DNA from 4 places in the Phreatobacter sp. GW821-FHT04C01 genome. Region 1 is predicted to be linked to each of the others. Evidence: predicted binding sites of a transcription regulator. Region 1 holds the regulator's gene; each other region holds the start of a gene.

Evidence for each region. Region 1 encodes LexA, which represses DNA repair genes until DNA is damaged. Its sites were predicted from a motif close to TGTTCNNNNTGTGTTCNG; they were not measured.
Region 2: a site for LexA is predicted at 3,034-3,051, ahead of dnaE (DNA polymerase III subunit alpha). Genes of this name have one in related genera too.
Region 3: a site for LexA is predicted at 5,311-5,328, ahead of AC07WJ_RS25170 (ATP-dependent helicase). Genes of this name have one in related genera too.
Region 4: a site for LexA is predicted at 1,973-1,990, ahead of AC07WJ_RS11315 (ImuA family protein). Genes of this name have one in related genera too.

What each region holds. Positions count from the first base shown of each region.
Region 1 covers NZ_JBWKTP010000004.1:297,544-305,476, forward strand. The annotation lists gene AC07WJ_RS17360 (ComEC/Rec2 family competence protein) at 57-2,324, shown strand; gene lexA (transcriptional repressor LexA) at 2,332-3,024, opposite strand; gene AC07WJ_RS17370 (beta strand repeat-containing protein) at 3,514-7,933, shown strand, end outside.
Region 2 covers NZ_JBWKTP010000011.1:124,067-131,999, forward strand. The annotation lists gene dnaE (DNA polymerase III subunit alpha) at 1-2,760, opposite strand, end outside; gene AC07WJ_RS31170 (YbaY family lipoprotein) at 3,337-3,744, shown strand; gene AC07WJ_RS31175 (hypothetical protein) at 3,853-4,431, opposite strand; gene AC07WJ_RS31180 (helix-turn-helix domain-containing protein) at 4,693-5,658, shown strand; gene AC07WJ_RS31185 (ABC transporter ATP-binding protein) at 5,945-6,643, opposite strand; gene AC07WJ_RS31190 (lipoprotein-releasing ABC transporter permease subunit) at 6,636-7,904, opposite strand.
Region 3 covers NZ_JBWKTP010000007.1:241,968-249,900, reverse strand. The annotation lists gene AC07WJ_RS25190 (Crp/Fnr family transcriptional regulator) at 121-885, shown strand; gene AC07WJ_RS25185 (PRC-barrel domain-containing protein) at 1,000-1,392, shown strand; gene AC07WJ_RS25180 (transglutaminase-like domain-containing protein) at 1,527-2,432, shown strand; gene AC07WJ_RS25175 (hypothetical protein) at 2,812-3,093, opposite strand; gene AC07WJ_RS25170 (ATP-dependent helicase) at 3,198-5,267, opposite strand; gene AC07WJ_RS25165 (hypothetical protein) at 5,369-5,521, opposite strand; gene otsB (trehalose-phosphatase) at 5,768-6,553, shown strand; gene AC07WJ_RS25155 (diacylglycerol/lipid kinase family protein) at 6,550-7,479, opposite strand; gene AC07WJ_RS25150 (hypothetical protein) at 7,568-7,771, opposite strand; gene AC07WJ_RS25145 (DUF2188 domain-containing protein) at 7,771-7,933, opposite strand, start outside.
Region 4 covers NZ_JBWKTP010000002.1:908,792-916,724, forward strand. The annotation lists gene dosP (oxygen-sensing cyclic-di-GMP phosphodiesterase DosP) at 1-1,671, opposite strand, end outside; gene AC07WJ_RS11315 (ImuA family protein) at 1,996-2,799, shown strand; gene AC07WJ_RS11320 (Y-family DNA polymerase) at 2,681-4,246, shown strand; gene AC07WJ_RS11325 (error-prone DNA polymerase) at 4,243-7,497, shown strand; gene AC07WJ_RS11330 (acyl-CoA thioesterase) at 7,803-7,933, opposite strand, start outside.

The sequences.
Region 1 (7,933 bases):
ATTGCCTGCCCTTTGTGGCGGAGCGAAGGCGGCGAAGGACCTGTTGGGGGGCGAACGTGAGGGCGCGCGCGCAAGCCATTGCCGCAGCCATCGGGCAGGGGGCCCGGCCGGCCATGTCGGGCGGCCTGCGCGGCCTGTTCGACGACTGCCTGGAACGGGCGGCCGAGTGGTTCGCGCTCGAGCAGGAACGCGGCCGCGCCTTCCTGTTCCTGCCGGTCGCCTATGGCGCCGGGATCCTGCTCTATTTCTCCACCGCCGACGAGCCGAGCCTGTGGGCGCCCTTTGTCGTGGCCGGGCTTCTGGGCGTTCTGGCCTACCGGATCCGGGACCGCCGGCTCGCCTTTCTCGCGGCCGTCGCGCTGGCGGCGGTCGCCGCGGGTTTTGCCGCCGCGACCTTGCGCACCGCCATCGCCGGTCATCCCGTGCTCGCCGCCGAGACCGGCGCGGTGACCATTACGGGCTGGGTCGAAGTTTTCGAGCGGCGCGAGAATGGCGACCGGCTGACCCTGCGTGTCGTCAAGGCCGAGCCGGCGCTGGCCCAGCCGCCGGAGCGGGTACGCGTCACCAGCCGGCGCGCCACGGGCGCGCAGACGGGGGCCGCCCTGAGCCTCATGGTCCGGCTTCGGCCGCCGGCCGATCCGCCCGGGCCCGGTCTCTACGATTTCGGCCGCGACGCCTTCTTCAACGGCATCGGCGCCAGCGGTTTCGTCATCGGGCAGGTCCGGCGGGTCGAGCTCGGCGAAGCGCCGCTCGGCGTCCGGCTCCGAACCCAGCTCGACCGGGTCCGCACGACCATCAGCGAGCGCATCCGCGCCGCCATTCCCGGCCATGCCGGCGCGGTCGCCGACGCCCTGGTCACCGGCAAGCGCGACGGCATTCCCGAGGGGCTGAACGATGCCATGCGAGCGGCCGGCACCTATCACATCCTGTCGATCTCGGGCTTCCACATGGCGCTGGTCGCGGCGCTGGTCTTCGTCGCGGTGCGCGGCTCCCTGGCCCTGGTCCCGTCGCTCGCCCTGAACCGCCCGGTGAAGGCCTGGGCGGCCTTCATCGCACTTGTCGTTTCGACCGCCTATCTGGTCATCTCCGGCGGCGAGGTCGCCACCCAGCGCTCCTGGATCATGATCGCGGTGGTGCTGATCGGCGTCATGCTCGGGCGCGGCGCGCTGACGCTGCGAACCCTGGCGCTGGCCGCGCTGCTGGTGCTGACGCTCGCGCCGGAAAGCCTGCTCGGCCCGAGTTTCCAGATGTCGTTCGCGGCGACCCTCGCGCTGGTCTCCGGTTATGCCATGCTCCGGCCCTGGGCCGAACACCATGCCGGCGACCGGCGCGGCCTCGGCCGAGGCCTGCTGGCGCTCAGCAACGGCGTCGCCGGCCTCGCCATGAGCTCCTTCGTCGCCTCGCTCGCCACCACGCCCTACGCGGCCTACCACTTCAACCAGATCCAGCTCTACGGCGTGCCCGGCAATCTGCTGGGCGCGCCGATCGTCGAATTCGTCACCATGCCGCTGGAGATCCTGGCCCTGCTGCTCTGGCCGCTCGGCCTCGACCGGCCGGTCTGGGTGCTGGTCGGCTGGAGCGTCGACCTGTTCGTCAGGGTGGCCGAATGGGTCGCATCCTGGCCGGGCGGCAAGCTCGAAGTGCCGACCTTCGGCCCGCTGCCGCTCGGGCTCCTGTCGATGGGGCTGATCTGTCTCGCCATGCTGTCGACGCCGCTGAGGCTGATCGGCATTCCCCTCGCGGCCCTCGGGCTTGCCATCGCGCCGCTCAGGGAGCGGCCGCTGATCGCCGTGGATGCCGAAGGTCTGACGGTTGCCGTGCGCGCCGGCGACGGGCGCTATCGCGCGCTGTCGCCGCGTGCCAACCGTTTCACCCTGCAGCGCTGGCTGGCGGCCGATGCCGACCCGCGGCTGGCCTCCGACCAGACGCTCATCGCCGGCGTGCTCTGCGACGCGGTGGGATGCGCCATGGCGCTGCCGCAGGGCGGGCGGATCGCCTATGCGCGCGACCCGGAGGCGCTCGCCGATGATTGCCGCGAAGCGCGCATCGTGGTGACCCGTTTCAGCGTGCCGGCGGATTGCCGGGCAACGGTCCTCGACCTGCGCGGCCTGCCATGGACCGGCGCCGTCGCCTTGTTTGTAGCCGGCGAAGGTTATCGGGTCGAGACCGGCCGCGATCCGGCGAGCCGGAGGCCATGGTTTCGTCCGCGCCCAGCCGGGCAGGCGATTGCCCTGATCAGGCCGGCCGGGGCTGCCGCCGTGGCCAGGCCGGTTCAGCCGGCGTCCGAGACCGAGGCTCCGGACGAGCCGGATCCGGACCGGTGACATCGGCTCAGTAGCGTCGGATCAGGCCGACGAGCTTGCCTTGGATCCGCACCCGGTCAGGGCCGAGAACGCGGGTTTCATAGGCTGGATTGGCGGCCTCCAGCGCGATCGACGTGCCGCGCTTGCGCAGGCGCTTCAAGGTCGCCTCCTCGTCGTCGATCAGGGCAACGACGATATCGCCGGTCTCGGCGGAATCGGTCTTGCGGACCAGCGCCAGGTCGCCTTCGAGGATGCCGGCCTCGATCATCGAATCGCCGCGCACCTCGAGTGCGTAATGTTCGCCGCGCGTGAGCATTTCCGGCGGCACCGAAATGGTGTTGATGCGGTTCTCGATCGCTTCGCGCGGCACGCCCGCGGCGATCCGGCCCATGACCGGCACCGAGACCGGCATGACCGCGTCGTCTTCGGTGGCGGGGGGCCGTGCGCGGCCGAGCGAACCTTCGATGACGCTGGGGGCGAAGCGCTGCCGGGCCGGGCCGGCCGATTGCTCGGGCTGCTTGATGACCTCGAGCGCGCGGGCGCGGTTCGGCAGGCGGCGGATGAAGCCGCGTTCTTCCAGCGCCGTGATCAGCCGGTGAATGCCGGATTTGGACTTCAGGTCCAGCGCTTCCTTCATCTCGTCGAACGAGGGCGGCACGCCACTTTCCTTCAGCCGTTCCTGGATGAAGCGGAGAAGTTCGTGTTGCTTGCGTGTCAGCATCGGGTGCTCGTCCCCTGGATGTGATCGGCCCGACTCGCTCGAACAGATCATGAACAGTCCCTATCTGTTCTTTATGTGTTCCGCAAGCGTTGATATTTCGTGAAGTATTCGGGATCGGCGCGCGACGGCTGGCGATGCCCGGCCGGTCGCGTCCGGTTGCATGGGCGGCAATGTGCGCCGGGCAGGCCGCTTCCAGATGAACGATTCAGAGCGTTTCGCGCAACCCGATGAAGTCGCGAGCGATTTTCCCGAAGCTCTGCGCTGGATGAGAAGACAGTGTCCCGCCAACCATGTCATGTCTCGGCTCAATCGGGGTGCAAAACCCGCAAGGACGAGGTGGGGCAGTCGGGAATGAATGCGCGGCGGAATGGGACCGGGCTCGATGCCGCGTTTCCGGCGGGGATCTCTGCGTCCAGGATGGTGCGGCCGGCTTCGGGCGGTCGTGCGTGGCTGCGCCATTCGGTCTCCGTCGCGGCGCTCTGTGCCGCCATGGTGCCGCTTGCGGGCGGCGCGGGACGCGGCCAGACCTTGCCGACCGGTGGCAGCGTCGCCACCGGTTCGGCCACGATAGCGCCGGCCGGCAGCGGCACCCTGACCATCAACCAGACCTCGCAGCGCGCCGTCATCAACTGGAATTCGTTCTCGGTCGGCCAGGGTGGAACGGTGTCGTTCCAGCAGCCGAACAGCACATCGGCGACATTGAACCGGGTCACCGGCGCGACCTCCTCGACGATCGCCGGCCAGGTGCAGGCGAACGGACAGGTCTACCTGGTCAATCCGAACGGCATCCTGATCACGCCGAGCGGCTCGGTCGACACGGCCGGCTTCACCGCCTCGTCGCTCGATACGGGCAATGACGACTTCATGGCCGGCCGCGGTCGCTATGTCGGCAATGGCCGCTCCGCCGATGTCACCAACCAGGGCCGGATTCGTGTCCGGGGCGGCGGCGACGCGGTGCTGATCGGCGGGCGCGTCACCAATGAGGGCACGATCAGTGCCAATGGCGGCCGGGTTGGCCTCGGCTCGGGCGAACGGATCTCGGTCGATGTCGAGGGCGACGGCTTCCTGACGGTCGCGGTGCCGACAGCCGATACCGACCGGACGCGCGCGCTGATCCGCCAGACCGGCCGGATCAATGCGGCCGGCGGCCGGGTCGAAGCGCGTGCGGCGACCAGTGCGGACGTTGCCCGCGCGGCGATCCAGCTCGGCGGCACGATCGAGGCCGGCGGCGTGGCGCAGACCAGTTCGGGGGTCCGGTTCGGCGATCAGGCCGCCGCGCCGGCGCCGGGCAGGACCGGCCACGCGGCATCGCATGGCGCGGTCGGCGGTTCCGGGCGACCGGCGCGGGCGTCCAACGGCATGGACAGGCGCTCCGGTCAAAGGCCCGCGGTGACGCGGCCGGCGGGCACGGTGGTGGTCGATGGCGGCGCCGGCGGCCGGGTGTCGGTCACGGGCAAGGTCAATGTCTCCAGCCCGACGCAGGTGGGCGGGGCGATCACCATCACCGGCCGGGCGATCGATCTTTCCGGGGCGCGGCTCGATGCCTCCGGCGCGACCGGCGGCGGCCAGGTCCGCATTGGCGGCGACTATCAGGGCAGCGGGCCGCTGCAGCGCGCCGAGACCGTCTCGGTGGATGCGGCGACGGTGATCCGCGCCGACGCCACCACGCGCGGCGACGGCGGCCGGGTGATCATCTGGTCGGACCAGCAGACGCGTTTTGCCGGCACGATTTCCGCACAGGGCGGCGGGCAGGGCGGTGATGGCGGTTTCGCCGAGGTGTCCGGCAAGGCGACCTTGTCCTTCACGGGGCTCGCCGATCTGCGCGCCGCGCATGGCCGTTTCGGCACGCTGCTGCTCGATCCCTATAACGTCACCATCTCGAACGATCCGGATGCCAACCAGTCCGGCTTCACCGCCACCGGCGACAACAGCGTCATCAATGCCGGGACGCTGCAGAACCAGTTGGCCCTTTCCAATGTCACGATATCCACGGGATCGGGGGGCTCGCAGGCCGGCGACATCACCATCGCCGCCCCGCTGGTCTGGTCGTCGGGATCGATCCTGACGCTGAGCGCCTATCATTCGATCGCGGTCAACGCGAACCTCTTCATCACCGGCGCAGGCGGCCTGGCCTTCAACACCAACCAGGGTGGGTCCGGCGGCACGCTGTCCTTCGCCTTCGGCGCCGGCACGAACTATATCGGCACGCCGCATACCGGCCAGTCGCTGTCGATCAACGGGCAGAGCTACACGCTCATCTATGACGTCAACGAGTTGCAGGCGATCAATTCCAACCTGAACGGCCGCTACGCGCTGGCGCGCCCGATCGACGGCGGACCGACGGCGAGCTGGAACGGCGGCCTCGGCCTGGTCGCGCTCGGCATGGACAGCAATTCGAACATCCAGAACGGCGGCAACGGCTTCAACGGCACGTTCGAGGGGCTCGGCAACGTCATCTACAATCTGAACGTCCGGCAGATCCCGACCAATTATGTCGGCCTGTTCGGCTTTATCGGGACGTCGGGCGTCGTCAGCAATGTCGGCCTGCGCAATGTCACCATCAGCGGGCAGGACAACACTGGCGCCATCGCCGGCGTCAACCGCGGCACCATCACGCGGGCCTGGGCCGACGGCAAGGTCGACGGAACGTTCAACACCGGCGGCCTCGTCGGCTACAATCTGGGCACGATCAGCCAGTCGTTCTCCAATGCGGGCGTCACCGCGCGGGATCGCAACAATATCGGCGGCCTCGTGGGCCGGAACGACGGCACGCTCAGCCAGGTCTATGCGACGGGCGGGGTGATCGGCGGCGACGTCATCGGCGCCCTCGTCGGGTTGAACGGCGCCACCGGCACGATCAACATGGCCTTTGCCACGGGCGCCGTCGGCTCCACACCCGGCGCAGCCTCGCTCGGCGGCCTGATCGGCTCCAATGCCAGCGCGACCGTCACCAACGCCTTCTTCGTCACCGAGACCACCGGCCGCGGCGCGGCGGTCGGGGCAGGGACCGCCATTGTCGAGATCAGGCTTTCGCTCTCGGACTTCCTGAACGGCGGGCCGCGAACCGGCTTTGGCGGCGGCACCGGCGGGCTGATGCCCTATCTGACGAATTTCTACCCCAACGGCGCCGAGATGATCTCCGGCATCGCCTACAAGGATCTCGGCGTCACCCCGCTGGTTTCGGGCATCCCGCAACCCAATTATGCGAACAACCACGGCTATGTCGCAACGGTCATCGAGGGCATCGAATATGGCCGCGTGACGACGGGCGCCAACGGCTATTATGCGACGCTGCTGCCGGTCGGGACGCTGGCATCGGGCGCACGTGTCCTCACCTTCACCAATCTCGACCTCAGCGCCAACACATCGGGCGCCAAAAACGCGGCGACACTCACCGTCGCGACCGGGGCCGGCCTGATGACCGGTCTCAACATCTATGGCTCGATCCTGACCGCGCAGACCTCGGCGACGCTGTTCTCGCAGGTCGGCGCGATCGATGCCAGCGGCGCCGCCGGGTCCAGCCCGACGGCGCTTGCCGCGCTCGCCGGCACCACCGGGCGCGGTTATCTCGCCACCGGGGCCAGCTTCACCATCGACGTTGCGCAGAGCCTGAACGGCCAGCAATTGCTGGTGAAGACGCAGGCTGGAGCGCCGCTCACCGTCGCGGCGACCATCGACCTCAGGAATACCAGCGCGCTCGCGCTCTATTCCGGCGGTGCGCTGGCGATCAACGCCAATGTCACGACCTATGGCGCCGGCTCGGTGTCCATGTCGAACGGCGCCGGCAGCGATTACAGCTTCGGCAATACCGCGAGCATGTCGTTTTACGACGCCGGTGGCGCAAGGTTCAGCCCGCCGCCCGGTTTCGGCGCCATTTACGATCAGCTCACGCACCAGTATCTCACGATCAACGGCGCGAAATATTACATCGCCTATTCGAAGTTCCAGATCGACGAGATCGACGGCCAATATGCCCATAGCGGCGCCGCCATCGCGGCCTATGGCACCGGCCTCGGCGGCAATTTCGCGCTCGCCTACAATCTGGATCTGGCCGGCACCACGTATAGCCGGACACTGGTGGGGCGTGACGCCGGAACGGCCTTCTCAGGCAAGTTCACCGGTCTCGGCCACACGATCAGCAATTTCGCCATGTCGGTGGCCGCCGATAATGTCGGGCTGTTCGGCTATGTCGACGGCGGCACGATCCGCGATATCGGCATCGTCAACGGCACTGTGATAGGCGGGCGCCTGACCGGCTCGCTGATCGGCTACATGGTCAATGGCACGGTGCTGAACGCCTATTCCTACGCCAATGTCACGGGGAGCACCTCTGTCGGAGGGCTGGTCGGCAGCGCCTCCGGCGCGAGCGTGATCGCCGGGGCCTATGCGCGTGGTTCGGTTGCGGGCGATGCGCTGCTCGGCGGTCTCGTCGGCTATAGCGAAGCAAGCATCAGCAACAGCTACGCCACCGGCACGGTGACCGCGAGCGGCACGATGCAGCTCTCCCAAGTGGGGGGCCTGGCCGGGCGGTCGCTGGGCCAGATCTCCGGCTCTTTCGCCACGGGTTCGGTGTCGGGCGTCGACAATGTCGGCGGCCTCGTCGGCTCCTCGTCCGGGACGATCGTCGAGAGCTATGCCTCGGGCGGCGTTCGCGGATCGACCGCGGTGGGAGGGCTCATCGGCAGCAATGGCGGCGGGGTGACGGAGACCTTCGCGACCGGCGCGGTGATCGGGCAGGCGGCGGTCGGCGGGCTGATCGGCGGGCAGTCCGCCGGGATGGTTACGGCTTCTTTCTTCGACATGGGAACGACGGGCCAGACCGTTGCCGTCGGCGTGATCGATTCCGGATTTGTCTCCGCGGCTGGCCGGACGACGGCGCAGCTCCAGACCGGTGGTCCCGCGGCGCTCG
Region 2 (7,933 bases), on a different contig from region 1:
CAGCTCGTCCTGACCGATCGCCCGCCCCTCGGATGTGCGCTGCGCCTCGGCCAGCACCTGCTCGACGGCGGCGACCGCGCGCGCCCGGTTCGGCTCCAGCGCGTCGAAGGCGCCGGCCGCCGCGAGATTTTCCAAGGTCTTGCGGTTCAGGGTCTTCGGATTGATGCGCTGGGCGAAATCGGTGAGGTCGCGGAACGGCTGGTCGCCGCGCGCCTGGACGATCGCCTCCACCGCCTGGGCGCCCACCCCCTTCACCGCGGCGAGCGCATAGAGGATCTTGCCGTCGGCGACATCGAAATGCACGCCCGAGCGGTTGACGCAGGGCGGCTCCAGCGTGATCGCCAGCCGGATCGTCTCCCGGCGGAATTCCGACAGCTTGTCGGTATTGGACAATTCCAGCGTCATCGACGCCGCCATGAACTCGACCGGATAATTCGCCTTCAACCAGGCCGTGTGATAGGAGACCAGCGCATAGGCCGCCGCATGGCTCTTGTTGAAGCCGTAGTCGGCGAATTTCGCCAGCAGGTCGAAGATCTCGTCGGCCTTGGCCTTGGCCATGCCGCGCTCGGTGCAGCCGGAGACGAAGCGCTCGCGCTGCTTGTCCATCTCGGCCTTAATCTTTTTGCCCATGGCGCGCCTGAGCAGATCCGCCTCGCCGAGCGAATAGCCCGACAGGATCTGCGCCGCCTGCATCACCTGTTCCTGGTAGACGATGATGCCGTGGGTTTCGGCCAGCACCTGCTCCATCAGCGGGTGCGGATATTCCGCCTTTTCCAGGCCGTGCTTACGCGCGCAATAGACGGGAATATTGGCCATCGGGCCCGGCCGGTACAGCGCCACCAGCGCGATGATGTCCTCGAAGCGGCTCGCCTTCATCTCGACCAGGGCCTTGCGCATGCCCATGCTTTCCACCTGGAATACGCCGACCGTCTCGCCGCGCGCCATCATCTCGTAGCTCTTGGCGTCGTCGAGCGGGATGGCGGCGAGATCGACGGCGATGCCGCGCAGCTTGATCAGGTCGACCGCCTTCTGCAGCACCGTCAGCGTCTTCAGGCCGAGGAAGTCGAACTTCACCAGGCCGGCCTGTTCCACCCATTTCATATTGTACTGGGTGACCGGCATATCGGTCTTCGGGTCTCGGTAGAGCGGCACCAGCTCGACCAGCGGCCGGTCGCCGATGACCAGGCCCGCCGCGTGGGTCGAGGCGTGGCGGTTGAGGCCCTCCAGCTTGATCGCGATGTCGAACAGCTGCTTGACCATGGGCTCTTCGTCGCCGGCGGCCTGCAGCTTCGGCTCGCCCTCGATCGCCTTGTCCAGCGTGATCGGGGCCGCCGGATTCTGCGGCACCAGCTTGCACAGCTTGTCGACCTGGCCATAAGGCAATTGCAGCACCCGGCCGACGTCGCGCAGCACGCCGCGCGCCTGCAGCGTACCGAAGGTGATGATCTGCGCGACCTGGCTGCGGCCGTAGCGCTCCTGGACGTAGCGGATCACCTCGTCGCGCCGGTCCTGGCAGAAGTCGATGTCGAAATCCGGCATCGACACGCGTTCCGGATTGAGGAAGCGCTCGAACAGCAGCTTGAAGCGCAAGGGGTCGAGATCGGTAATGGTCAAGGCATAGGCGACCAGCGAACCGGCGCCCGAACCGCGGCCCGGACCGACGGGAATGTCGCGCTGCTTGGCCCATTTGATGAAGTCGGACACGATCAGGAAGTAGCCGGGGAACTTCATCCCCTCGATGATCGACAGCTCGAACTCGAGCCTGTCCTGGTAATCCTTGACGGTCAGGCCTTCGGCCGGACCATGGGCGGCGAGCCGGCGCTCCAGCCCTTCGCGCGACTGGCGATTGAGCTCGGTCACCTCGTCGACCGGTTCGCCGCCGGCGACCAGCGAGAAGCGCGGCAGGATCGGCTTACGGGTGCGGACGCGGTAGTGGCAGCGCCGGGCGATCTCCACCGTGCTGTCGATCGCCTCGGGCAGATCGGCGAACAGCTTGACCATCTCCGCCTGGGTCTTGAAGCGGTGCTCGGGCGTCAATTGCTTGCGTTCGGGGTCGGCGACCACCCGGCCGCCGGCGATGCAGCCGAGCGCGTCATGGCTCTCATAATCGGTCGTGCTGCCGAAATAGCACTGGTTGGTGGCGACCAGCGGCAGGCCGCGGGCATAGGCCTCGGCGATCAGGGCCGGTTCGACCGCCCGCTCCTCGTCGAGCCCGTGGCGCTGCAACTCGACATAGAGCGCATCGCCATAGATCGCGGTCAGCCGGTCGAGCCGGCTCCGGGCGAGATCGCTCTGGTTATCGCGGAAGGCCATGTCGACCGGGCCGCCGGGGCCGCCGGTCAAGGCGATCAGGCCGCCGGCATGGCGCTGCAACACGGCCAGGCCGACGCTCGGGTCGCCGGGATCGCTGCTCTCCATGAAGGCCGCGGAGGTCAGCGCCATCAGGTTGCGATAGCCCTCCTCGTTCATGGCGAGCAGCGCGATGCGCGGCTTGATGCCGCCCAGGTTGGGGCGGCGCGGATCGACCTCGCGGTCGGCGAAATCGACCCCCAGGGTCAACCCGCCGATGGCCTGGATGCCGGCACCGGCGAGCTTTTCGGAAAGCTCCAGCGCCGCGAACAGATTGTTGGTATCGGTCACCGCCAGGGCCGGCATGCGGTCGGCCGCGGCGAGTTTGGCGAGCTTGGCGATGCCGAGCGCGCCTTCGAGCAGCGAGAAGGATGAGTGGACGCGCAGATGCACGAAGCACGATGAAGCCACGGCCGCCGCCTCCTCTGTCGGGTGAGTCTCGTTCGCCACCAGCTTTGCCCCGCGCCGCGGCGGCGATCAATCGCCGCTGACGCGAGGCTCCCCGCACTTCACAAGCCTCTTGCGCGACGCGCTCCGGTACAGGCTGACTTACAGCCCCTGGATCGCCTGCGCCCAGACCGCGACCATGCCGGTGAACAGTCCGAGCGCCGCAAGCGCCGCCATGTCCTCGATGAATGTCCGCACCATCAGTGCCTCCTTGGTCATCCGTTGACCCGAGGATGATGTTCTCAATTTGTTCCAACGGCAAGCACCGAGAACAAACAAGCAACATGAATGGTGAACAAAAGCTTCCACGGCAACCGGGACCATGCCCGAGCGACGTTGCGGTCCGGCGCCTCAGCGGTCGCCGCGCGCGCGCCTTGATCCGGCCCGGGCCATGGTCCGATCGTCCCGGCCTGTACTTGCCCACATCCTCGCCGCATGATCGCCCGAACCGGCCGGCATGGGATGCCGCGAGGCTCGCATCATCACCGGATGTGGTGAAGACCGGCGGATCCGGATCCTTGGGCCGATAAGGAGACTGCGATGAGGTGGAATGGCGCTGCAGCCGTCGCCGTGGTTCTGGCGGCCGGCCTGTTCGGCGGCTCGCCGGCTTTGGCCGCCTGCCGCTTCGACACCACCGTGGTGGTGCAAGGACCGCCGGCGGCCCGCATGCCCGCGGGTTCGCGGTTGCACCTGACCATCTTCGACGGCAATCTCGCGGATGCGCCGATGTCGATGACCGCCGTCGCCGCGGTCAGCAGGCCGGTCACCGGCCGGCGGTTTCCCATCGTCGTACCGATCCGGGTCAGGAGCGACAAGCGCTGCCCGATCCAGCCGTCACTGTCGGCCCAGGTCAAGGTCGGCGACCGGCTGGTGTTCTTCAACGACACGCGCACCGAGGTCCGGCCCGGCGGGCGCAGCCCGGTCCAGCTCAAGCCCCTCGCCTACTGACGCCGCGCGGCCCGCAAGGCCTGTTCCGCCAAGGGGATAGACGGCCCGGCTGAATCAAGATCGCAGCCGCGGCGCCGGGCGGCCGCCAGGATCCGGGCAGGCCGGGCATCACCGTTCGGCGCGGCGATAGGTGCCGCTCATCTGGCCCTCGGGATCGACCAGCCGCAGCGCCTGCCGGCCGGGCATGCCGGGATCGGCGACGAACTGCCAGTTGAGCGCGCGCGGCGCCAGGTCGCGGGCCTCCAGGCTCCAGGTCCCGGAGAGATCCGGCCGGCAGCCGTTCGACGACTTGTAGGTGCCGTTCCGCGTCAGGAAGACCAGCGTCGCCTCCCTGACCTTGATCGTGCCGAGCTTGAGCGTCAGCGTCTGGATCTGGCCGCAGCCCTCCACATGCGACGTCTCGAACAGCGCATGTTCGGCCTGTCCGTCGGCCTTGACGGTGAAGGACATGCTGCCGCCGCTGCCGGGCGCGCAATGCCCGAGCGGGTTGCAGTAATTGCCGCTCGCCACGCTGAAGGCCCAGGTGCCGACGAGATCGGCCGGAACGCCCCGCTCGGCGACCGGCACGACCGGCGCAAGCTGAACCGCCTCGGCCTTGTCCGGCAGTCCGCCGACCGAGACGAGCCCGATCATCGACGCCTTGGCCAGCGCCGCCAGCGGGTGCCGCCAGAGCACATCCATCCCCATCCATTGTTCCCCAGTCACCACGGCCTCACTTCCGCCGATGCGCCACCGGCCTTCCCGAGCGCGCCTGCCGGCGGCACATCGCGGAGATCGGCGCGCCATTGTTGCAATGACGACACGGCCCGTGTGCCAAAGGCTCATCGGGCTGAAATGCGCCCGGGCTTCGATACGGTCCGCTTGGCGCTGATCGGGGAGCACCCTAAATGGGGCTGGCCAGCCGGACTTGGGCGCAGCGGAACATCGATACGGACAGGACGGCCCTGCATGGACGAATGTGCATCCTTCGGATTTTCGAGCCGCGACATCCCGGCCGCCGAGCGTGTCGACGTCCTGCGCGAGGTTTATGGCCGCGCCATCCTGCGGGTCGAGATCGAGCCCCTGGACGACGGTCCGTTCGACGTCGAGATGCAATTGCGCACCATGCCGGATCTGAGCCTCGCGACCGGCACCGCCGCACGGCAATGCTGCGCGCATCCGACGAAACTGGCCGACAGCGACGACCTGATCTGGCTGGCCGCCCTGTCGGGCGGCGGGGTCATGCGCCACCGCGGCCGGGAGGTCGAGATCAGCGGTGGCGACGCGATCATGACGACCAGCGCCGAGGCCGGCAGCTTCACCTACCGGTCCGACCTGCGCTTCATGAGCCTGCGCGTGCCCAAGCGTGTGCTGGCCCCGATGGTCGGCGACCTCTCCGGCGTGCTCATGCGCACCTTGCCGCGCGATCTCGAGGCGCAGCGCCTGCTCACCGGCTATCTCGGCATGCTGCTCGCCATGAACGGGCCGCCGGCCGCCGGCCTGCGTCAGCCGGTGGTGAGCCACGTCCACGATCTCCTGGCGCTCACGCTTGGCGCCAACAGGGACGCCGCCGAGACGGCGCGTGCGGGAGGGCTCAGTGCCGCCCGGCTCGATGCCATCAAGCGCGACGTCACCAGGCGCCTGGGCGAGCCCGGCCTGACCGCCGAGACCATTGCCGCCGATCACGGCATTTCCGAACGCTATTTGCGCAAGCTGTTCGCGACGGATGACAGCTCGTTCTCGCATTTCCTGCTGGCCCAGCGCCTGGTGCGCGCCCGCCAGCTGTTGACCGATCCGCGCGTCGCCGGCCGGCCGATCGGCATGATCGCCTATGACGTCGGTTTCGGCGATCTCTCCTATTTCAACCGCTGCTTCCGCCGCCGCTTCGGCGCGACGCCCTCGGATGTCCGCAAGGGCGCGCATTCAGGCGATTGAGGCGAGGCTTTCCACCGCGCATGGCCGGGCTCGTCACGGCCCACCTACGTCCTCGCCGAGAAGGAATTCGTGGATGGCCGGCACGAGGCCGGCCATGACGAATGGGCGGTGCGATCGGACGCGGGTCTAACAGTGGCACCGGTCGAGGCATCACAGACGACCGATTGATCGCGCTTCGCTTTTCGCTTCGTCTTGGCCGGGCTTGTCCCGGCCATCCACGAATTCCGCTACCAAAACCAGCCAGACGGCAACGCCATTCACGCCTTTGGCGCCAGATGCGCGCTGCCTAAAGCTCCACCACCAGGCCGTCGCGAATGGTCACCCGCCGGTCCATCCGCGCCGCCAGTTCCATGTTGTGGGTGGCCACCACGGCGGCGAGCCGCGAGGCGCGGACCAGTTGGGTCAGCGCCTGGAACACGTGGTCGGCGGTCTTCGGGTCGAGATTGCCGGTCGGCTCGTCGGCCATCAGCAGGCGCGGCGCATTGGCGACCGCGCGGGCGATGGCGACGCGCTGCTGCTCGCCGCCGGAGAGTTCCGCCGGCCGGTGGTTGAGGCGCTCGGCCAGGCCGAGATAGCCGAGCAGGTCGCCGGCCCGGGTCTTGGCTTCCGTCTTCGTCAGCCCGCGGATCATCTGCGGAAGCATGACGTTTTCCAGCGCCGAGAACTCCGAGAGCAGGTGGTGAAACTGGTAGACGAAACCGATATCGGTCCGCCGGATGCGGGTGCGGTCGCCATCCGCCATGCCCGAGGTGGCGACCCCGCCGATATAGACCTCGCCTGCGTCGGGGGCTTCCAGGAGGCCCGCGACATGCAGCAGCGTCGACTTGCCGGTGCCGGACGGCGCGATCAGCGCCACGCTCTCGCCCGGCCAGACCGCGAAATCCGCGCCCTTCAGGATTTCGAGCGAGGCTTCGCCCTGCTTGTAGCGGCGCTCGACGGCCTTCAGCCAGAGCACCGGCGGTTCCTGTTCGGTCGTTTCACTCATAACGCAGCGCCTCGACCGGATCGAGCTTGGCGGCCCGCCACGATGGATAGAGCGTGGCCAGGAACGACAGGACCAGCGCCATGACCAGCACCGAGAACGTCTCACCGGTCGACATGTCGGCCGGGATATTGGTCAGGAAGCGCACGGTCGGGTCCCACAATGTCGTACCGGTGATCCAGGAGACGAATTCCTGGATGCTTTCGATATTGAGGCAGACCAGCACGCCGAGCGCGAAACCGGCGAGCGTGCCGACCACGCCGATGGAGGCGCCGGTGATCAGGAACACCCGCATGATCGCGCCGCGCGTCGCCCCCATGGTGCGCAGGATGGCGATGTCGCTGCCCTTGTCCTTCACCAGCATGATCAGGCCGGAGACGATATTGAGCGCCGCCACCAGCACGATCAGCGTCAGGATCATGAACATGACGTTGCGCTCGACCTGCAGGGCGGAAAAGAAGGTCGCGTTGCGCTGCCGCCAGTCGACGAAGAAAGTGGGCCGTTCCACCGCCGCCGAGGCTTCTCGTCGGTAGCGGTCGACCTGGTCGGGATTGTCGGTATAGACCTCGATGCTGGTGGCATCGCCATCCCGGTTGAAATAGGCCTGCGCCTCGGCGAAGGGCATGAACACGAAGGCGGAATCATATTCGGTCATGCCGACCTCGAAGATCGCCACGATCGGATAGGCCTTGATCCTGGGCGTCGTGCCCATCGGCGTCGAGGCGCCCTTGGAGGAGACCAGGGTCAGCATGTCGCCGAGCCTCAGCGAAAGCTGGTTGGCCAATCTCTGGCCGACCATCACGCCTTCGGTCGTGTCGAAATCCTCCAGCCCGCCCTGCTTGATGCTGGACGAGATCAGCGGCAGGCGTCGGAGGTCGGCCGCCCGCATGCCGCGCACGATGACGCCGCCGCCGTTGAACGGCGAGGTCGCCAGCGCCTGGCCCTCGACGATCGGCGCCGCGAGCCGGATGCCCGGCACGCGCATCAGCTTTTCGGCGACCTCGGCATAATCGGTCAGCGGCTGGTCGATCGGCTGCATCACCATGTGGCCCTGCACGCCGAGGATCTTGCCCAGCAGTTCCTTGCGGAAGCCGTTCATGACCGCCATGACGATGATCAGGGTCGCCACCCCCAGCATGATGCCGATGAACGAAAAGCCGGCGATCACCGAGATGAAGCCTTCCTTTCGCCGGGCGCGCAGATAGCGCAGCGACAGCATCCATTCGAAGGGCGAGAAAGGTCTTGTTCCGGTTTGATCAGACATCGTGCGTTCGGTTTGGGCGAACCGCGGGC
Region 3 (7,933 bases), on a different contig from region 1:
GACCGGAGCCGGACAGGCGTCGCCTCTGACAACGCCCGATGTCTCGGCCGGTTCCGCCGAACCGGCGGAACTTCCGGGTCGCGCGGCCGTTGACGAGCTGACCAAAGCCGGGAGATCCGCATGCTCGTCATCAATGACAAAAGCCGTCTGCCGCGGGCGGGCATCCCCTGCGCCGCCTGCCCGCTCAGGGCCAAGCCGGTCTTTGCCGACAAGAGCGACGTGGATGTCTCGTTCATCCAGTCGATGAAAATCGATCACCGGCTGGTCAAGGCGGGCACCGACATCATCAGCCCGGGCGAGACCGAGGCCGAGCTGTTCACACTGTTCGCCGGCTGGGCCTATCGCTACAAGACCTTGCCCGATGGCCGGCGGCAGATCCTCAACTTCCTGCTGCCCGGCGATATCCTGGGGCTGCAGGCCTCGTTGCTGAGCGCTTCGCAGCATGGCATCGAAGCGCTGACCGACGTCGAGGTCTGCGTCTTCGCCCGGCGCCATATCTGGGACCTGTTCGTCAAGATGCCGGCCATGGCCTACGAGCTGGCCTGGCTCGGCTCGCGCGAGGAAAGCATGGTCGACGAAAACCTCGTCTCGGTCGGCCAGCGCAACGCCACCGAGCGGGTGGCGGCCCTGATCATCTCGCTCTATCGCCGCTCCGAAGCGCTCGGCCACGTCACCGACCGGAGCTTCCAGTTTCCGCTGTCGCAGCAGCACATGGCCGACGCGCTCGGTCTGTCGCTGGTCCATACCAGCAAGACCTGGTCGCGGCTGCGGCGCGCCGGCCTGTTCGTGTTTTCCGGCGGACGGCTGACCCTGGTCAACCCGCGCCTGACCGCCCGCATGGCCGCGCAATTCGAACGCGAAACGACGCCGCGGCCGCTGATCTGACGGCGGGCGCCGGCGCGCTATTGGCGCCGGCCGGGAACCTTGCCGCGGCGGGGGACGTTTCCTTGTTGTCCGCCCGCTACCGCGGGCTCAGCGTCACAACGTGGAGAATGCAAAATGGCGAACCAAGCCACAGGAACCATGTCGGCCCAGTCCAGGCCGGCCCATTCGATCATTGCGGCAGACCAGGTCGTCGGGACCGAGGTCTATAACAGCGCCGGCGAGCATCTCGGCGAGATCCACGACATCATTCTCGACAAGGAATCCGGCCATGTCGTCTATGCCGTCATGTCCTTCGGCGGCTTTCTGAGCATTGGCGAAAAATACCATCCGCTGCCCTGGAGCGTGCTGAAATACGATACGGAGCGCGGCGGCTATGTGGTGCCGCTGACCCGCGACCGGCTCGAACACGCGCCCATGTATGACCGCGCCGGCGAGCCGGACTGGAGCGACCGGACCTACGGCAAGCGCATCTACGACTATTACGGCACCAGCCCCTACTGGATGTAAGCCGGTCCCCACCGATGCGAACGGGCGCGAGCTTGCCGCTCGCGCCCTTTTTACGCAACGATGGCGCCACCCGGCGCGTCCGTGCTGTAGCATGGCGCCGCGGTCCCCCGTTCATTCCGCCGCCGGAGCGCGCAATGCATATCCGCTATGGCTTTCACATCGACATCGTCTGCGACGCGGCGACGCCGCTGATCACCTTGCTCGATATCCATCCCGGGCGCAGGCAGGACCTGACCGAGGCGACCGATCTCGCGGCGGTCGCGCTGGCCGACCCCGGCCTGCCGATCGAACAGTCGCTGCACGAAGATCCGTTCGGCAATCTGTCCCGGCGCATCACGGCGCCGGCGGGCGGCCTGTCGCTGACCGCCGGCGGGGTCATCTTCGACCCGGGCTTTCCCGATACGGTCGCTCCTTCGGCCGGCGAGATCGCGCCGGAGAACCTGCCCGAGGAGACGCTGATCTTCCTGCGCGGCAGCCGCTATTGCGAGACCGATCAACTGTCGCCCATGGCCTGGCAGCGCTTCGGCGCGGTGGCGCCCGGCTGGAACCGCGTGCAGGCGATCACCAGCTTCGTCCACGACCGCCTCGGTTTCGGCTATCAATATGCGCGCGACACCCGCACCGCGGCCGAGGCCTATGAGGAGCGCGTCGGCGTCTGCCGCGACTTCGCGCACCTGGCGATCACGCTATGCCGCTGCATGAACATTCCGGCCCGCTACGCCACCGGCTATCTGCCCGATATCGGCGTGCCCAGGGATCCCGCGCCGATGGATTTCTGCGCCTGGTTCGAAGCCTTCCTCGACGGCCAGTGGTACACATTCGACGCGCGCCACAACATGCCGCGCATCGGCCGCATCGTCATGGCCTATGGCCAGGACGCCGCCGACGTGCCGATCATCAATTCCTTCGGCGCGCATGTGCTGACGCGGTTCGAGGTCATCGCCGAGGAAGTGCTCGGCCAGCGCTTCCCGGTGAGCGCCGAAGACCGCCGCGCCCACGCCGCCCAGACCGCGTCACAACGGCACCGGCCGGGGCGTTGAGGCGGGAGCCGGACGCGGAGGCCCCCGGCCATTCGCGAGCGCGCCAGTCCTCATCGTGTCCCGCCCGGGCCTGTCTTGGGTATCCAAGTCTTGCGCGGCCTCAGGCGAATTCGTGGATGCCCGGGACAAGCCCGGGCATGACGAAAGGGGCGGTGTATCGCATGCGAACCCTCCGGTATTGCCGCGGGGAAACATAACCCGCCGTCTATCCTCGGCGCTCCGCTCTCCACCGCGTCTTGCCCGGGCTTGTCCCGGGCATCCACGTCTTGCACAGCATCAGGAGAATTCGTGGGTGGCCGGGACAAGCCCGGCCAAGACGAGACGGGTGTGACCGCCGACGCCAACCGCCCGTGGATCAAGCGAAAACAAGCACCGGCCTCTACCGCGCATTCCACACGCCGACCACGAAACCGATCGCCGCCGCGATGCCGAGCGCGCGGAACGGCCGGGCGGCGATCTCGTCGATCAGCAACTTCTGCAATTCGGTGGCCTGCCCCTTGGCCGCGCCGACCATGACGTCGGTGTCGACGCCGACGGTCTTCAGCGTCTTGCTCGCGGAGGAGGCCAGATCGCTGGCGCCGCGGACGATCTTGTCCTCGAGCTCGGTCGGACCGTCCGCCCCCGCCCCCTTCGGTCCCGTGCGACCTTGCGCGTCAGCCATGACATATCTCCATCGGATCGGAACATTGCGGGCCACGTGCCCGTCAAGGATCCAACCCGATCGGCCGCCGGAGGTTCCCGTAACGGGAACGGTCGCGCCACGGCTCAGCGCCACATGCCGCGCATGCGCTGGCCGATATCGATCTTCAGCGGCGCGGCGGCCCGCCGCGTCCCCGCATAATCCTGCGCCATCGGCCAGGTGGCGTGCTGGAACAGCGCCAGAAGCGCCGGCGGGATGAACCGCGTGCGCTGGGCGTAGACATGCCGGTCGCCACCGGAGGATTGCTGGTGGGTGAAGAAGCGCTGCGGCACCATCAGATGCAGGTCGTCCTTGGCGCGCGTCATCGCGACGTAGAGCAGCCGCCGTTCCTCCTCGATCTCCGAACTCGTGCCGGCGCCGAGGTCGGAGGGGATGCAGCCGTCGACCGCATTGAGCACGAAGACCGATTTCCATTCCTGGCCCTTGGCCGAATGGATGGTCGACAGGATCAGATAGTCTTCATCGAGCAGCGGCACGCCGGCCTGGTCGCTGGTGGCGTCGGGCGGATCGAGGGTGAGTTCGGTCAGGAACCGCTCGCGCGAGGCATAACCACCGGCGATCTGCTCCAGTTGCAGCAGATCGGCGCGGCGCACGCTGGCGTCCTCGTGCATGCGCTCCAGATGCGGTTCGTACCAGAGCCGCGCCTGGCCGAATTCAGCCGGCCAGCCGGCCCGGCCGGATCGCAGGCCGCCGATGAGATCGACGAAGGCGGGCCAGTCGGCCGCGGCCCGCGGCGGCGGCGGCGCTTGGGCAAGCGAGCCGATCGGGTCTTCGGCCGCGGCCATCCGGTCGAGCAGGCGTGCGGCCGAGCCCGCCCCGATGCCGGGAATGAGCTGCAGCACGCGGAAGCCGGCGACCCGGTCGCGCGGGTTCTGCACCAGCCGGAGCAGCGCCAGGAGATCCTTGACATGGGCGCTGTCGAGGAACTTGAGACCGCCGAACTTGACGAACGGAATATTGCGCCGGACGAGCTCGACCTCCAGCGGACCGCCGTGGTGGGAGGTCCGGAACAGCACCGCCTGGGCCTTCAGCGCCGTGCCGGCCTCACGATTTTCCAGGATCCGGTCGGCGACGTAGCGCGCCTGGTCGATCTCGTCCCTCACCGTGATCAGCCCCGGACGGACGCTGGAGACGCGCTCGGTCCAGAGGTTCTTGGTGAAACGTTCGGTGGCCTCGCCGATGACCGCGTTGGCGGCCTGCAGGATCGGCTGGGTCGAGCGGTAATTGCGGTCGAGCGTGACGATGGCGGCCGGCGGGTCGAACTGGCCGGGAAAGTCGAGAATGTTGCGCACGGTCGCGGCGCGGAACGAATAGATCGACTGGGCATCGTCACCGACGACGGTGAGGCCGGTGCCACGCGGCTTGAGGGCGACCAGGATCGACGATTGAAGCCGGTTGGTGTCCTGGTATTCGTCGACCAGGATGTTGTCGAAACGCGCGGCGAGATCCTCGGCCAGCACCGGCTCGGCGACCATTTGTGCCCAGTAGAGCAAGAGATCGTCATAATCGAGCACGCTCTGGCGTTGCTTGGCCTCGACATAGGCGGCGAACAGCTGCTTCAGCTCGGCGGTCCAGGCAATGCACCAGGGGAAGGCCAGGCGCAGCACCTCCTCCAGCGCCATCTCGGCATTCACCGCGCGCGAATAGATGGCAAGGCAGGTGCCCTTGGTCGGAAACCGCGTCTCGGTCTTGGAGAAACCGAGCTCGTGCCGGCAGAGGTTGAGAAGATCGGCCGAATCTTCCCGGTCGTGAATGGTGAAGCCGGGATCGAGCCCGATCTCGCCGGCATAATCGCGCAGGATGCGCGCGCCGACCCCGTGAAACGTGCCGGCCCAGCTCAAGGCATCGGTCATCACGCCGGCCTTGGCGCCCAGCGCCTCGGCCGCGATCCGCTCGACCCGGCGGGTCATCTCGGCGGCGGCCCGGCGCGAAAAGGTCAGCAGCATGATGCGGCGCGGATCGGCGCCGGCGACGATGAGATGAGCGACCCGGTGCGCCAGCGTATTGGTCTTGCCGGAGCCGGCGCCGGCTATCACCAGGAGCGGCCCGCCGCCACCGGCCGCACCCACGCCATGTTCCACCGCCCGCCGCTGTTCGGGGTTCAGCTTGGTCAGATAGCTGGCGGCAGCGGACAAGGCCGAATCATTCCCTCGGTGGCATCAGCCCCGTGGATGACACGTTTCCTGTTTTGTTCCAATCGCCGGCTGGTTGTACCCGGCTGCCGCGGCCGGCCGCATCAGCGCTGCTGTCCGGCCTCACCGCGCTTCTGGCCGCCCGGCGGCTCCTTCTGGCGACCATCGCCCTGGGTCTGTTGGCCAGGCTTGCCATCGGCCGGCGTCCGCGGCGCCTGGGCATCCTGCCAACCGCCCGGTTCCTTCGGGTGCATCATCGTCGCCTCCTCTGGTCTCCCTCAATCAACGGCCGGCCGGCGCGCCGGTTCCCCCGTGCGCCGAAACGATCCGGCACCGGCGGTCGCCCGCCGGGGGACCCCTGCCCATCAGTTCCTCGACGGTTGGCCGCCATGCGCTAGAATGCGCGCCGGAACCTCGCCGATGGGCTGGCGTTCCGCACCCATGTCCCACGACCTGCGTCCCTGCCCTGCCCGCACCCACCGCATGTCATTCAAACAGGCCGCATGATGAGCGATGCCGCGATATCCCGAACGCTGCCGGACCTGCTGGCGCCGCAGATCTGCCTGCGGCCGGACCAATACGCCGTCTATTTCGATTTCGACGGCACCCTGGTGGATATCGCCAACACGCCGGAAGAGGTCGTCCTGCCGCCGACCCTGACACCCGATCTCACGCGCCTGCAGCGGCGTCTCGGCGGCGCGGTCGCCGTGGTGACGGGCCGGCACCTGGCCGATATCGCGCGGATGATCGCCCCGGCGCGGCTCGCCGGCTCGGGGCTCCATGGCCTGGAGTTCAGCTTCGCCACCAGCGGGCCGGTCGAGCCGCTGCCGCCAGCCATAGCGCCGGCCCTGCTGGCACGCGCGGTGGCGCTCGCGGCGAGCCATCCCGGTGTCCGGCTCGAATATAAGGGGCCTATCCTGGCCGTTCACTTCCGGCAGGCGCCGGAGGCCGGGCCGGCGCTGCTCAATGCGCTGGCCCACCTCCTGGTCGAGCTCAATCTCGATCATCACCTGAAGGAAGGCCGCGCCGTGATCGAGGTGATCCCCAACGGCACGTCGAAGGCAACGGCGCTCAGGGAAATCATGCGACGGACACCCTTCGCCGATCGCATCCCGATCATGATCGGCGACGACCGCGCCGACGAGGACGCCTTCACGGTGGCGGAGGCCGCCGGCGGTTTCGGCCTGAAGGTCGCCGGCGAGCATTTCCGTCATGCCGACGCGGCGTTCCAGCAACCCGCGGAGGTTCGGGCCTGGCTGTCGCGCATCGCCAATGGCAGCCCGCGCTAGGTTTCGGGGCCGGCGCTCGCACAGGCAGGCACCAGGAGGCGCAAGGCACGCGGCCTCAGGTCGAAACGCAGCGGCGTCGCCAGCAGACGGACCTCGCCGTCGTTCAGCACGGTGACCCGCCTGCGCCGCGCGGCGATCGTGATGGCCGGCGCCTCATGGTAGACGATGCCGGCATTGTCGCCCGCCCGCCCGGCGAGAATGGCCGCGGCCATCTTCATCAGCGTCAGCCGGCCATTGTCGCGCGCCGCATAGACCGCGAGCCGGCCGCCATCCAGCCGGCCGCGCTTGGGGATGCGCGACGGCTGGGTCAGGAACGGATTGACCGAGACGATGACGCCACGGCTGTCCTCCCGCCAGGTTCGGGCGCCGTCGCCGAGAACCAGGCGCATCGGCCTGAGGCTGAACGCCTTCATCAGCGTCGTCGCGATCGCCAGAAGCGTCGCCGGAAGCCGGCCGCGCGCCTGTTCGCGATAGCGCTGCAGACGCGCGAGCGGCCCGACGACGCAGGTGCACAGGAACGCCCGTCCATTGACCCGGCCGACATCGATGCTTTGCAGCGTGCCGCCGGCAAGCGCCGCCATGGCCAGTTCCGGATCGAGCGGGATCGCGAGGTCGCGCGCGAGTTGATTGACCGTGCCGAGCGGCACGATCGCCAGCGGTGTGCCGGTCTCCAGGAACGCCTCCGCGGCGGCGAGGATGGTCCCGTCGCCGCCGATGACCACGACGAGATCCGGATCGTCGCGCCGGCAGGCCGCCAGCGCCTCGCCGAGCCGGCCATGTTTCGCCATGAACACCCTGGGATAGAGGCCATGCGCCGCCAGCGTCGACACCGCGACATCGACGGCCTGTCCGGTGCGCGACGTCAGTCCCGAACTGCGGTTGGCCAGGATCGCCACCGAGGCGCCCGCCGCCATTCCAAATGCCATGCTCTCGGTCAATTGTCCCCCTCGAGACGGTCCCGACCCCGCCCGGTCCGCCGACGCCGGACACCGCAGATCCCAGTCGCCGGCGCGATCAATCGGGCTCGTGGTCATTGCGCCCGCGCGGTTCGCCGGGCGGCTCATCGACGTCGCCGGCCGGCCGATCGATGGCCGGGTCCTGGTCGGGATGGCGCGCCGGATCGATCACCGGCGCGCGATCCTGGTCCGGCGGGCGCCGCCGGCGGGCCGGATCGTCCTCGTCGAAACCGGGGCTCTGCCTGGGGATCGGCTGGCCCATCACCGCCTCCTCCGGCTCGGATCGGGGTCGACCGAGGCATCCGGCCGATCGTCGCCGGCCGAGCGCTCCCGGTGCCAGCGGCCGTCGCCGTCCTCATATTCGATCTCGACGGCATCGCCCGGCGTCCGCTGGCGGGCGGCCGCGCTTTCGGCCGCGACGACG
Region 4 (7,933 bases), on a different contig from region 1:
GGGCCCGTCACCCGGATAGAGGCTGATGCCGATGCTGGCCGAGACCGGCAGCGCCATGGCGTCGACCAGGATCGGCGCGGCGAGCGCCTCGAGGATCCGGCCGGCGACGCTTGCCGCGTGCTCGACGCCGCAGTCGAACAGCATGACGACGAATTCGTCGCCGCCCAGCCGGCTGACGATATCGCCGGCCCGCAGCTGGCCCTGCAGGCGCCGGCCGATCTCGATCAGCAGCGTGTCGCCGGCGGAGTGGCCGAGCGTGTCGTTGACGTCCTTGAAATTGTCGATGTCGAGAAACAGCAGGGCCACTTCCTTTTGGCCCGCGGCGGCGGCGGCGATCGACTGGTCGATCTTGTCGCCGAGCAGCAGGCGGTTCGGCAGGCCGGTCAGCGTGTCGTAATAGGCCAGCTGGTCGATATGGGCCTTGGCGTCGTGGCGCTCGATCGCCAGCGCGCAGAGATGCACGCAGGCCTCGACCAGGCGTTCGTGCCAGGCGCTCGGGCCACGCTTCTCGCGGAAATAGAAGGCGAATGTGCCGGCGACGCGGCCGTCCTTCAGCTTGATCGGGCTCGACCAGCAGGCGAGCAGGCCAAGCGGCAGCGGCAGCGACTTGTAGGGCTGCCACAAGGGGCTGGTCTCGATATCGTCGACCAGGACGGGCGCGCCGAGATAGGCGGCGGTGCCGCAGGAGCCGACGTCCGGGCCGATCTTCAGGCCATCGAGCGCCTGGGAGTAATGGTCCGGCAGGCTCGGCGCCGCCAGCGGATGCATCAGCCCGTTCGGGTCGATGGTGAGGATCGAACAGGCGACGCCGGGGGTGATCGCCTCGACCTGCCGGCAGATCAGGTCGGCGACCTCGATCAGCGGGCGATCATTGGCCAGGGCCTCCAGGACATGCTGTTGCAGCACCTGGGTCTGCTTGGTCTCGGTGATGTTGGCGATCACCGAAACCGCGTGCTGGAACCGGCCGGCCGGATCGAAGATCGGGTTGATGGTGGCCGAGAGCCAGATTTCCTTGCCCGACTTGGTGTAGCCGAGCACTTCCTCATGCAGCCCGCGTTCGCGGCTGGCGAGTTCGTTCAGGCGCGCCAGCGAGCGCGGGTCGGTGTGCTGGCCGCGCAGCAGCGCGGTCGGCGACTGGCCCATCACTTCCGAACGCTCATAGCCGAACATGTCGGTGAAGGCGCGGTTGCAATAGACGATCCGGCGCCGGCTGTCGGTGATGATCACCGCGCGGTCGGTCTCGTCGGCGACCAGCGACAGGAGGTAGAGTTCCTCGCGCCGTTTCACCTCTTCGGTGACATCCTTGATGAAGGCCGAGAAGAGCATCTTGCCGTCGGCCCGGATCCTGGACAATGACAGCGATCCCCAGGCCGCCGTGCCGTCCTTCCTGGCGATCGGCACCTCGACGGATTTGCCGACCAGCGTGTCGGCGCCGCCGGCGCGGTTGCGGTTGATCTGGCTGTCATGGGCGGGGCGCATGGCCTGGGGCACCAGCAGCCGGACATTCTTGCCGAGGACTTCCGCGCGGCTGTAGCCCCAGAGCTTTTCCGCCGCCGTGTTGAAGAAGATGACGTTGTTGAGCTCGTCGATGATGACGACGGCGTCGATCGCCTGTTCCAGGACAGGGATGAGAATAGCGCCGGAACTTTCTGCTATCTGGCTGCCGCGCATTGCAAGACCTGGAGAATTTTCGCACCGCCGCCGCGTCGCGGCACTGCGCTGAATTGAGCGATGGTGCCCAGTAACCGCCAAAAGTGTAAATATTCCATCATGCTCGCGGACGCTTTATCTGAGAGCTGTCAAGTATCTTTTTTACCTTAGGTAACCATAGTAAGCGTTTTTGCTCACCCTTGCGCTGCCTCTACCGCTGCGCCGCTCGGCCAAGGCCGGGCCTGCGCGTCAGGGCGGGCTTTCTGCTTTCAATCGGATGGTTTCCGCCGGCCTTGACTCTGTCGCGCCGGCGTTGTTTGATGAGAACGAAATAGGAACATGCATATGAGCGCGGCTCCGGAAACCGTCCGCGCGCTGAGGTTGAAGCTGGCGGCTCTGGAGCGGCCGGCCTGTCTCGGCGCGTCCGATCTTTTTGCCTTGGGCCTACCGGCGGTGGATGAGCCGCTGGGCGGCGGGCTCGAGCGGGCGGCGGTGCACGAGGTGTTCGCGCAAGCCGCGGTGGATGCGACGGCGGCGTCAGGCTTCGCGCTGGCGCTGGCGCTCAGGGCCGCCGATGGCGGCAGGATCGTCTGGGTGCGCCAGGACTTCGCCGATCTGGAAGCGGGCCGGCTCGATGCCAGCGGTCTCGCCGAGCTCGGCCTCGATCCGGGCCAGCTCATCCTGGTCAAGGCCAGGGATGCCGCCGATGTGCTCAAGGCGGGCGGGGAGGCGACGCGCTGCGCGGCGCTCGGCGCGGTGCTGATCGAGCCCTGGGGCGACGCGAAAGTGTTCGACCTCAGCACCACGCGCCGCCTGTCGCTGACCGCGGCGGCCTCGCGGGTGACCACCTTGATGGTGCGGGTCGCCGCATCGCCCGTGCCGAGCGCGGCCTCGACCCGCTGGTCGGTGCGCGCCGCGCCTTCCAGGCCGCTTGAAGCCAATGCGCCGGGCCTGCCGGCCTTCGCCATCCGTTTGTTGCGTCACCGTGCCGGCGTGTCCCCCCGGCAATGGCGTGTGGAGTGGGATCGTGATGTCGGTCATTTCAGGAGTGGAGACTGGTCCATCGCAGCGCCGCTACCTGGCCGTCTGGCTGCCGTTCCTGCCAGCCGACCGGTGGCGGAGGTTCAACCCCTCCGGCGCGCCGGTTGACCGGCCGCTGGTGTTCACCGAGAAGGTCAGGGGCGCGCTGCGGCTGGCCGCGGTCGACCGGCGGGCGCAGGCACTCGGGCTGACACCCGGCCTGACGCTCGCCGATGCACGGGCCCGCGTGCCCGACATCCTGGCGATCGAGAGCGATCCGGCCGCCGATGCGGCCTTCATGGCGCGGCTCGGCGAGGCCTGTGACCGCTACACGCCACTGGTCGCCTTCGATCCGCCCGACGGGCTGACGCTCGACGTCACCGGCTGTGCGCATCTGTTCGGCGGCGAGGCGGCGCTCAGGACCGATCTCGGTCGCCGGCTCGCCGGCATCGCGGTCCAGGCGCGGGCCTCGATCGCCGGCACGCCCGAGGCGGCGCGGGCGCTCGCCCGCTTCGGCCGGCTGGCCATCGTCGCGCCCGGCGGCGAGGCGGCGGCGGTCGAAGCGCTGCCGGTCGCGGCTCTCGGCCTGCCCGCCGAGACGATCTCGGCCCTGTCGCGGGCCGGGCTCAAGACCATTGGCGATCTTGCGGCACGGCCCTCGGCCCCGCTCGCCGCCCGTTTCGGCGCGGTCCTGGCGGCTGAGCTCAACCGGGTGCTGGGGCTGGAGGATATCCGCATCACGCCGCGCCGGCCGGTGCCGGCCTGCATCGTCGAGCGGCGCTTCGCCGAACCGATCGCACGCGCCGAGGATATCCAGGGCACGCTCGCCTTGCTGATGGCCAAGGCCGGCGCGCTGCTGGAACAGCGCGGCGAGGGCGGGCGCGCCTTCGAGGCGAGCTTCTTCCGGGCCGACGGCGCGGTCCGGCGCATCGCGGTGGAGACCGGTCGGCCGACCCGCGACCCCAGATCGGTGATGCGGCTGTTCGCCGAGCGGCTGGAGGCGCTGGCCGATCCGATCGATCCGGGTTTCGGTTTCGACCTGATCCGCCTGTCGGTGCCGGCGACCGAGCCCTTCGCGGTGGCCCAGACCAGCCTCGACGGCCATGCGGTCGAGGACGACGAGATGGCCGAGCTCATCGACCGGCTGGTCGCCCGTTTCGGCGCCGACCGGGTGCTGCGCTTCGCGGCGCGCGACAGCCATGATCCCGACCGCGCGGCCCATCTCGTCCCGGCGCTCGGCGCGGCGGCCGAAGAGGCGGCCTGGCGCCAGGCCGAAGCGGACGAGCCGCCGGCGCGGCCCTTGCACGTGTTCGACCCGCCGCAGCCGATCGAGGCCATCGCCGAGGTGCCGGACGGACCGCCCATGAGCTTTCTGTGGCGGCGCTGCCGGCATGACGTCACCCGCGCCGAGGGGCCGGAGCGGATCGCCGCGGAATGGTGGCGGCAGGCCGACCGGCCGGCGCGCGATTATTACCGGGTCGAGGATAGCGACGGCCGGCGTTTCTGGCTGTTCCGCAGCGGCTTTTATGGCGGCGCGGCCGGGCCGCGCTGGTTCCTGCACGGGCTGTTCGCATGACCGCTTACGCCGAGCTCGCGACCGCGACCAATTTCTCCTTCCTGCGCGGCGCCTCGCAGGCCCAGGACCTGGTCCTGAAGGCGATCGCGCTCGGCCATAACGGCATCGGTATTGCCGATCGCAACACGGTCGCCGGCGTGGTCCGGGCCTATGCGGCGCTCAATAAGGTGAAAGAGGCCATGGGCGAGGCGGCTCTGGCCGGTTTCAAGCTGGCGGTCGGGGCCAGGCTGGTCTTCGCCGACGGCTCGCCCGACATCATTGCCTATCCCGCCGACCGGGATGGCTGGGGCCGGCTCTGCCGGCTGCTCACCCTCGGCAATCGCAAGGCCAAGAAGGGCGAATGCATCCTTGTCCTCGACGACCTCCTGGCCGATCCCCGCGGGCTGTTGCTGATCGTCATGCCGGAACGCAGCCTCGACGGCCTGCCGGCGGTGCTGGCGCGGGTCGCCGAGGCGGCCGCCGGAGCGGTCTGGCTTGGCGCCGCCATGCACCGGCGCGGCGACGACCGGCGCCGGCTTGCCCGCCTGTTCCGGATCGGAGACGCCGCCGGCGTCGCCCTCATCGCGGTCAATGACGTGCTTTACCACGCGCCCGAGCAGCGCGACCTGCAGGACGTCATGTCCTGCATCCGCGAAGGCACGACCATCGAGGCCGCCGGCCGCATGCTCGAGGTCAATGCCGACCGGCACCTGAAGGAGCCGCGCGAAATGGCGCGGCTGTTCCGCGATTGCCCGGAGGCGATCGACGAGACCCAGCACCTGCTCGGCCGCGTCGCATTTTCGCTCAAGCAGCTCAAATATGAATATCCCGATGAACCGGTGCCTCCGGGCTGGACCGCGCAGGGTTGGCTGGAGGAGCTGACCTGGCGGCGGTCCAAGATCCGTTATCCCGAGGGGGTTCCGGATAAGGTCATAGGCCTGGTGAAGCAGGAGCTGCAGCTTATCCAGGAGCTTGATTACGCCCGCTATTTCCTGACGATTCACGACATCGTCCGGGTTGCCGAGGACAAGGGCATCCTCTGTCAGGGCCGGGGCTCGGCGGCCAATTCAGCGGTCTGCTACGTGCTCGGTATCACCGCCGTCGACCCCAATGAACACGACCTCCTGTTCGCCCGGTTCCTTTCGAGCAATCGCGGTGAACCACCTGATATCGATGTCGACTTCGAGCATGAGCGCCGCGAGGAGGTGATCCAGCATATTTACGAGCGTTATGGCCGCGACCGCGCCGGCATTGCCGCGACCGTCATCAGCTATCGGCCGCGCAGCGCCATCCGGGATGTCGGCAAGGCCATGGGGTTGACCGAGGACATCACGGCGCGCCTTGCCGGCATGATCTGGGGCAGTTGGGGCGAGGGCATCAGCGACGAGCAGATCCGCCAGGCGGGCCTCGATCCCGCGAACGCCACCGTGCGCCGGGCGGTCGACCTGGCGGTGCGCCTGCTCGGTTTTCCGCGCCATCTCTCCCAGCATGTCGGCGGCTTCGTGCTGGCGTGTGGGCGGCTCGACGAAATGGTACCGATCGGCAATGCCGCCATGGCCGATCGCACTTTCATCGAATGGGACAAGGACGATATCGACGAATTGCGACTGATGAAGGTCGATGTGCTGGCGCTCGGCATGCTCACTTGCATCCGCAAGGCCTTCGACCTCCTGCGGGAACACGAGAAGAAGGATCTCGGCCTCGCCGATGTCGAGCAGGATGACGGTGAGGTCTACGCCATGCTGCAGAAGGGTGATTCCATCGGTGTGTTCCAGGTGGAAAGCCGGGCGCAGATCAACATGCTGCCGCGGCTCAGACCCAAAAATCTCTATGACCTGGTCATTCAGGTGGCGATCGTCCGGCCCGGGCCGATCCAGGGCGACATGGTGCATCCCTATTTGCGCCGGCGGAGCGGCGTCGAGAAAGTGGACTACCCTTCGCCGTCACCCCTCCACGGGCTGGCCAATGAATTGAGGGGAGTGCTGGAAAAGACGCTTGGGGTGCCGTTGTTCCAGGAACAGGCCATGAAGCTTGCCATGGTGGCGGCGAAATTCACCGACGACGAAGCCAATGGCCTGCGCAAGGCCATGGCGACCTTCCGCAATGCCGGCACGATCCAGAATTTCGAGGAGATGATGGTCGGGCGCATGGTGGCGCGCGGCTATCAGCGCGATTTCGCCCAGCGCTGTTTCGAGCAGATCAAGGGCTTCGGCAGCTATGGCTTTCCCGAAAGCCATGCCGCCTCCTTCGCCAAGCTCGTCTACATCTCCTCCTGGATCAAATGCCATCACCCGGCGGCCTTTGCCTGCGCGCTGCTGAACTCACAGCCCATGGGGTTCTACGCGCCGGCGCAGATCGTCCGCGATGCCCGCGACCACGGCGTCGAGGCCCGGTCGGTCGATATCAACGAGAGCCGGTGGGATAATCATCTGCAGCGCCGGCCGGACAAGGCGCTGGCGCTCAGGCTCGGTTTCCGCCAGGTCGACGGTTTCCATAAAGACTGGGCAACGGCTCTGACGGATGCGCGCGGCGCGGGCTATGCCAGTGTCGAGGAACTCGCGGTGCGCGCCCGCCTGCCGAACCGGGCCATGCATGTGCTGGCCGATGCCGACGCCTTCCGTTCGATCGGGCTCGACCGGCGCGAAGCCCTCTGGGCGGTGCGCCGGCTGCCGGACGACCAGCCGCTGCCGCTGTTCGCCGCGGCCGATGCCCGCGAGCTCGGCGAGGAGGCGGATGTCGGCCTGCCGGTCATGCCGCTCGCCGAACATGTCGCGGCCGATTACCAGACCATCCGGCTGTCGCTGAAGGCCCACCCCATGGACATTCTGCGTGCGCGCTTCCAGGGCGAGGGGGTGACCAGCTGCGTCGACACCAATGCCAAGCCGGACGGCGCCTTCGCCAAGGTCGCCGGCGTCGTGCTGGTGCGCCAGCGGCCTGGCAATGGCAATGCCATTTTCATCACGCTGGAGGACGAGACCGGCATCACCAATATCGTGCTCTGGGCGCGCAAGTTCGAGCAGTTCCGCCGCCAGGTGATGGGAGCCCGCCTGCTGCTGATCGAAGGCCTGGTCCAGAAGAGCCCGGAAGGCGTCGTCCACCTGATGGCCGAGCGCATCATCGACCGCTCCGAGGAGCTCAAGCACCTCTCCGACACCCACAAGACCGAGCCGGTGGTCGGCCGCGCCGACGAGGCGCTGCACCCGCAATATCCGCGCATCTCCGGCCACCCGCGCAATGTCCGCATCCTGCCGAAGTCGCGGGATTTTCATTGAGGGGAGGGGGCGAGGGCGGCTGCGCCTTCGGCCGCAACCGGCCCAACGGAGAAAAGCGCTGATGAATCAACCCTCTCCCAGAGGGAGAGGGTGGCGCCGTCAGGCGCCGGGTGAGGGGCGTAGGCCCCGAGGACTGGTGCCGGCGCTCACGCCGCATACCGCCCTATCCGGAAATGGACGACCCCTCACCCGGCAGCTGACGCTGCCACCCTCTCCCTCTGGGAGAGGGTTGATTCGACTGCGCTTTTCGTCTTGGGGCCGGCCACAACCGGAGTCGCCGACCGACGCGCAAGGCACCCCCACCCTCACGCCTTGAAATAGGCGATCTGCTGGCTGGTCGCGAGCAGGCGGCCGGAGGGTGACCAGAGCTCGGCGGTCTGGTCGGCATAGGATTTGTGGAAGACGTGGGCGTCGGCGACGCCGAGCAGTCCGGTGA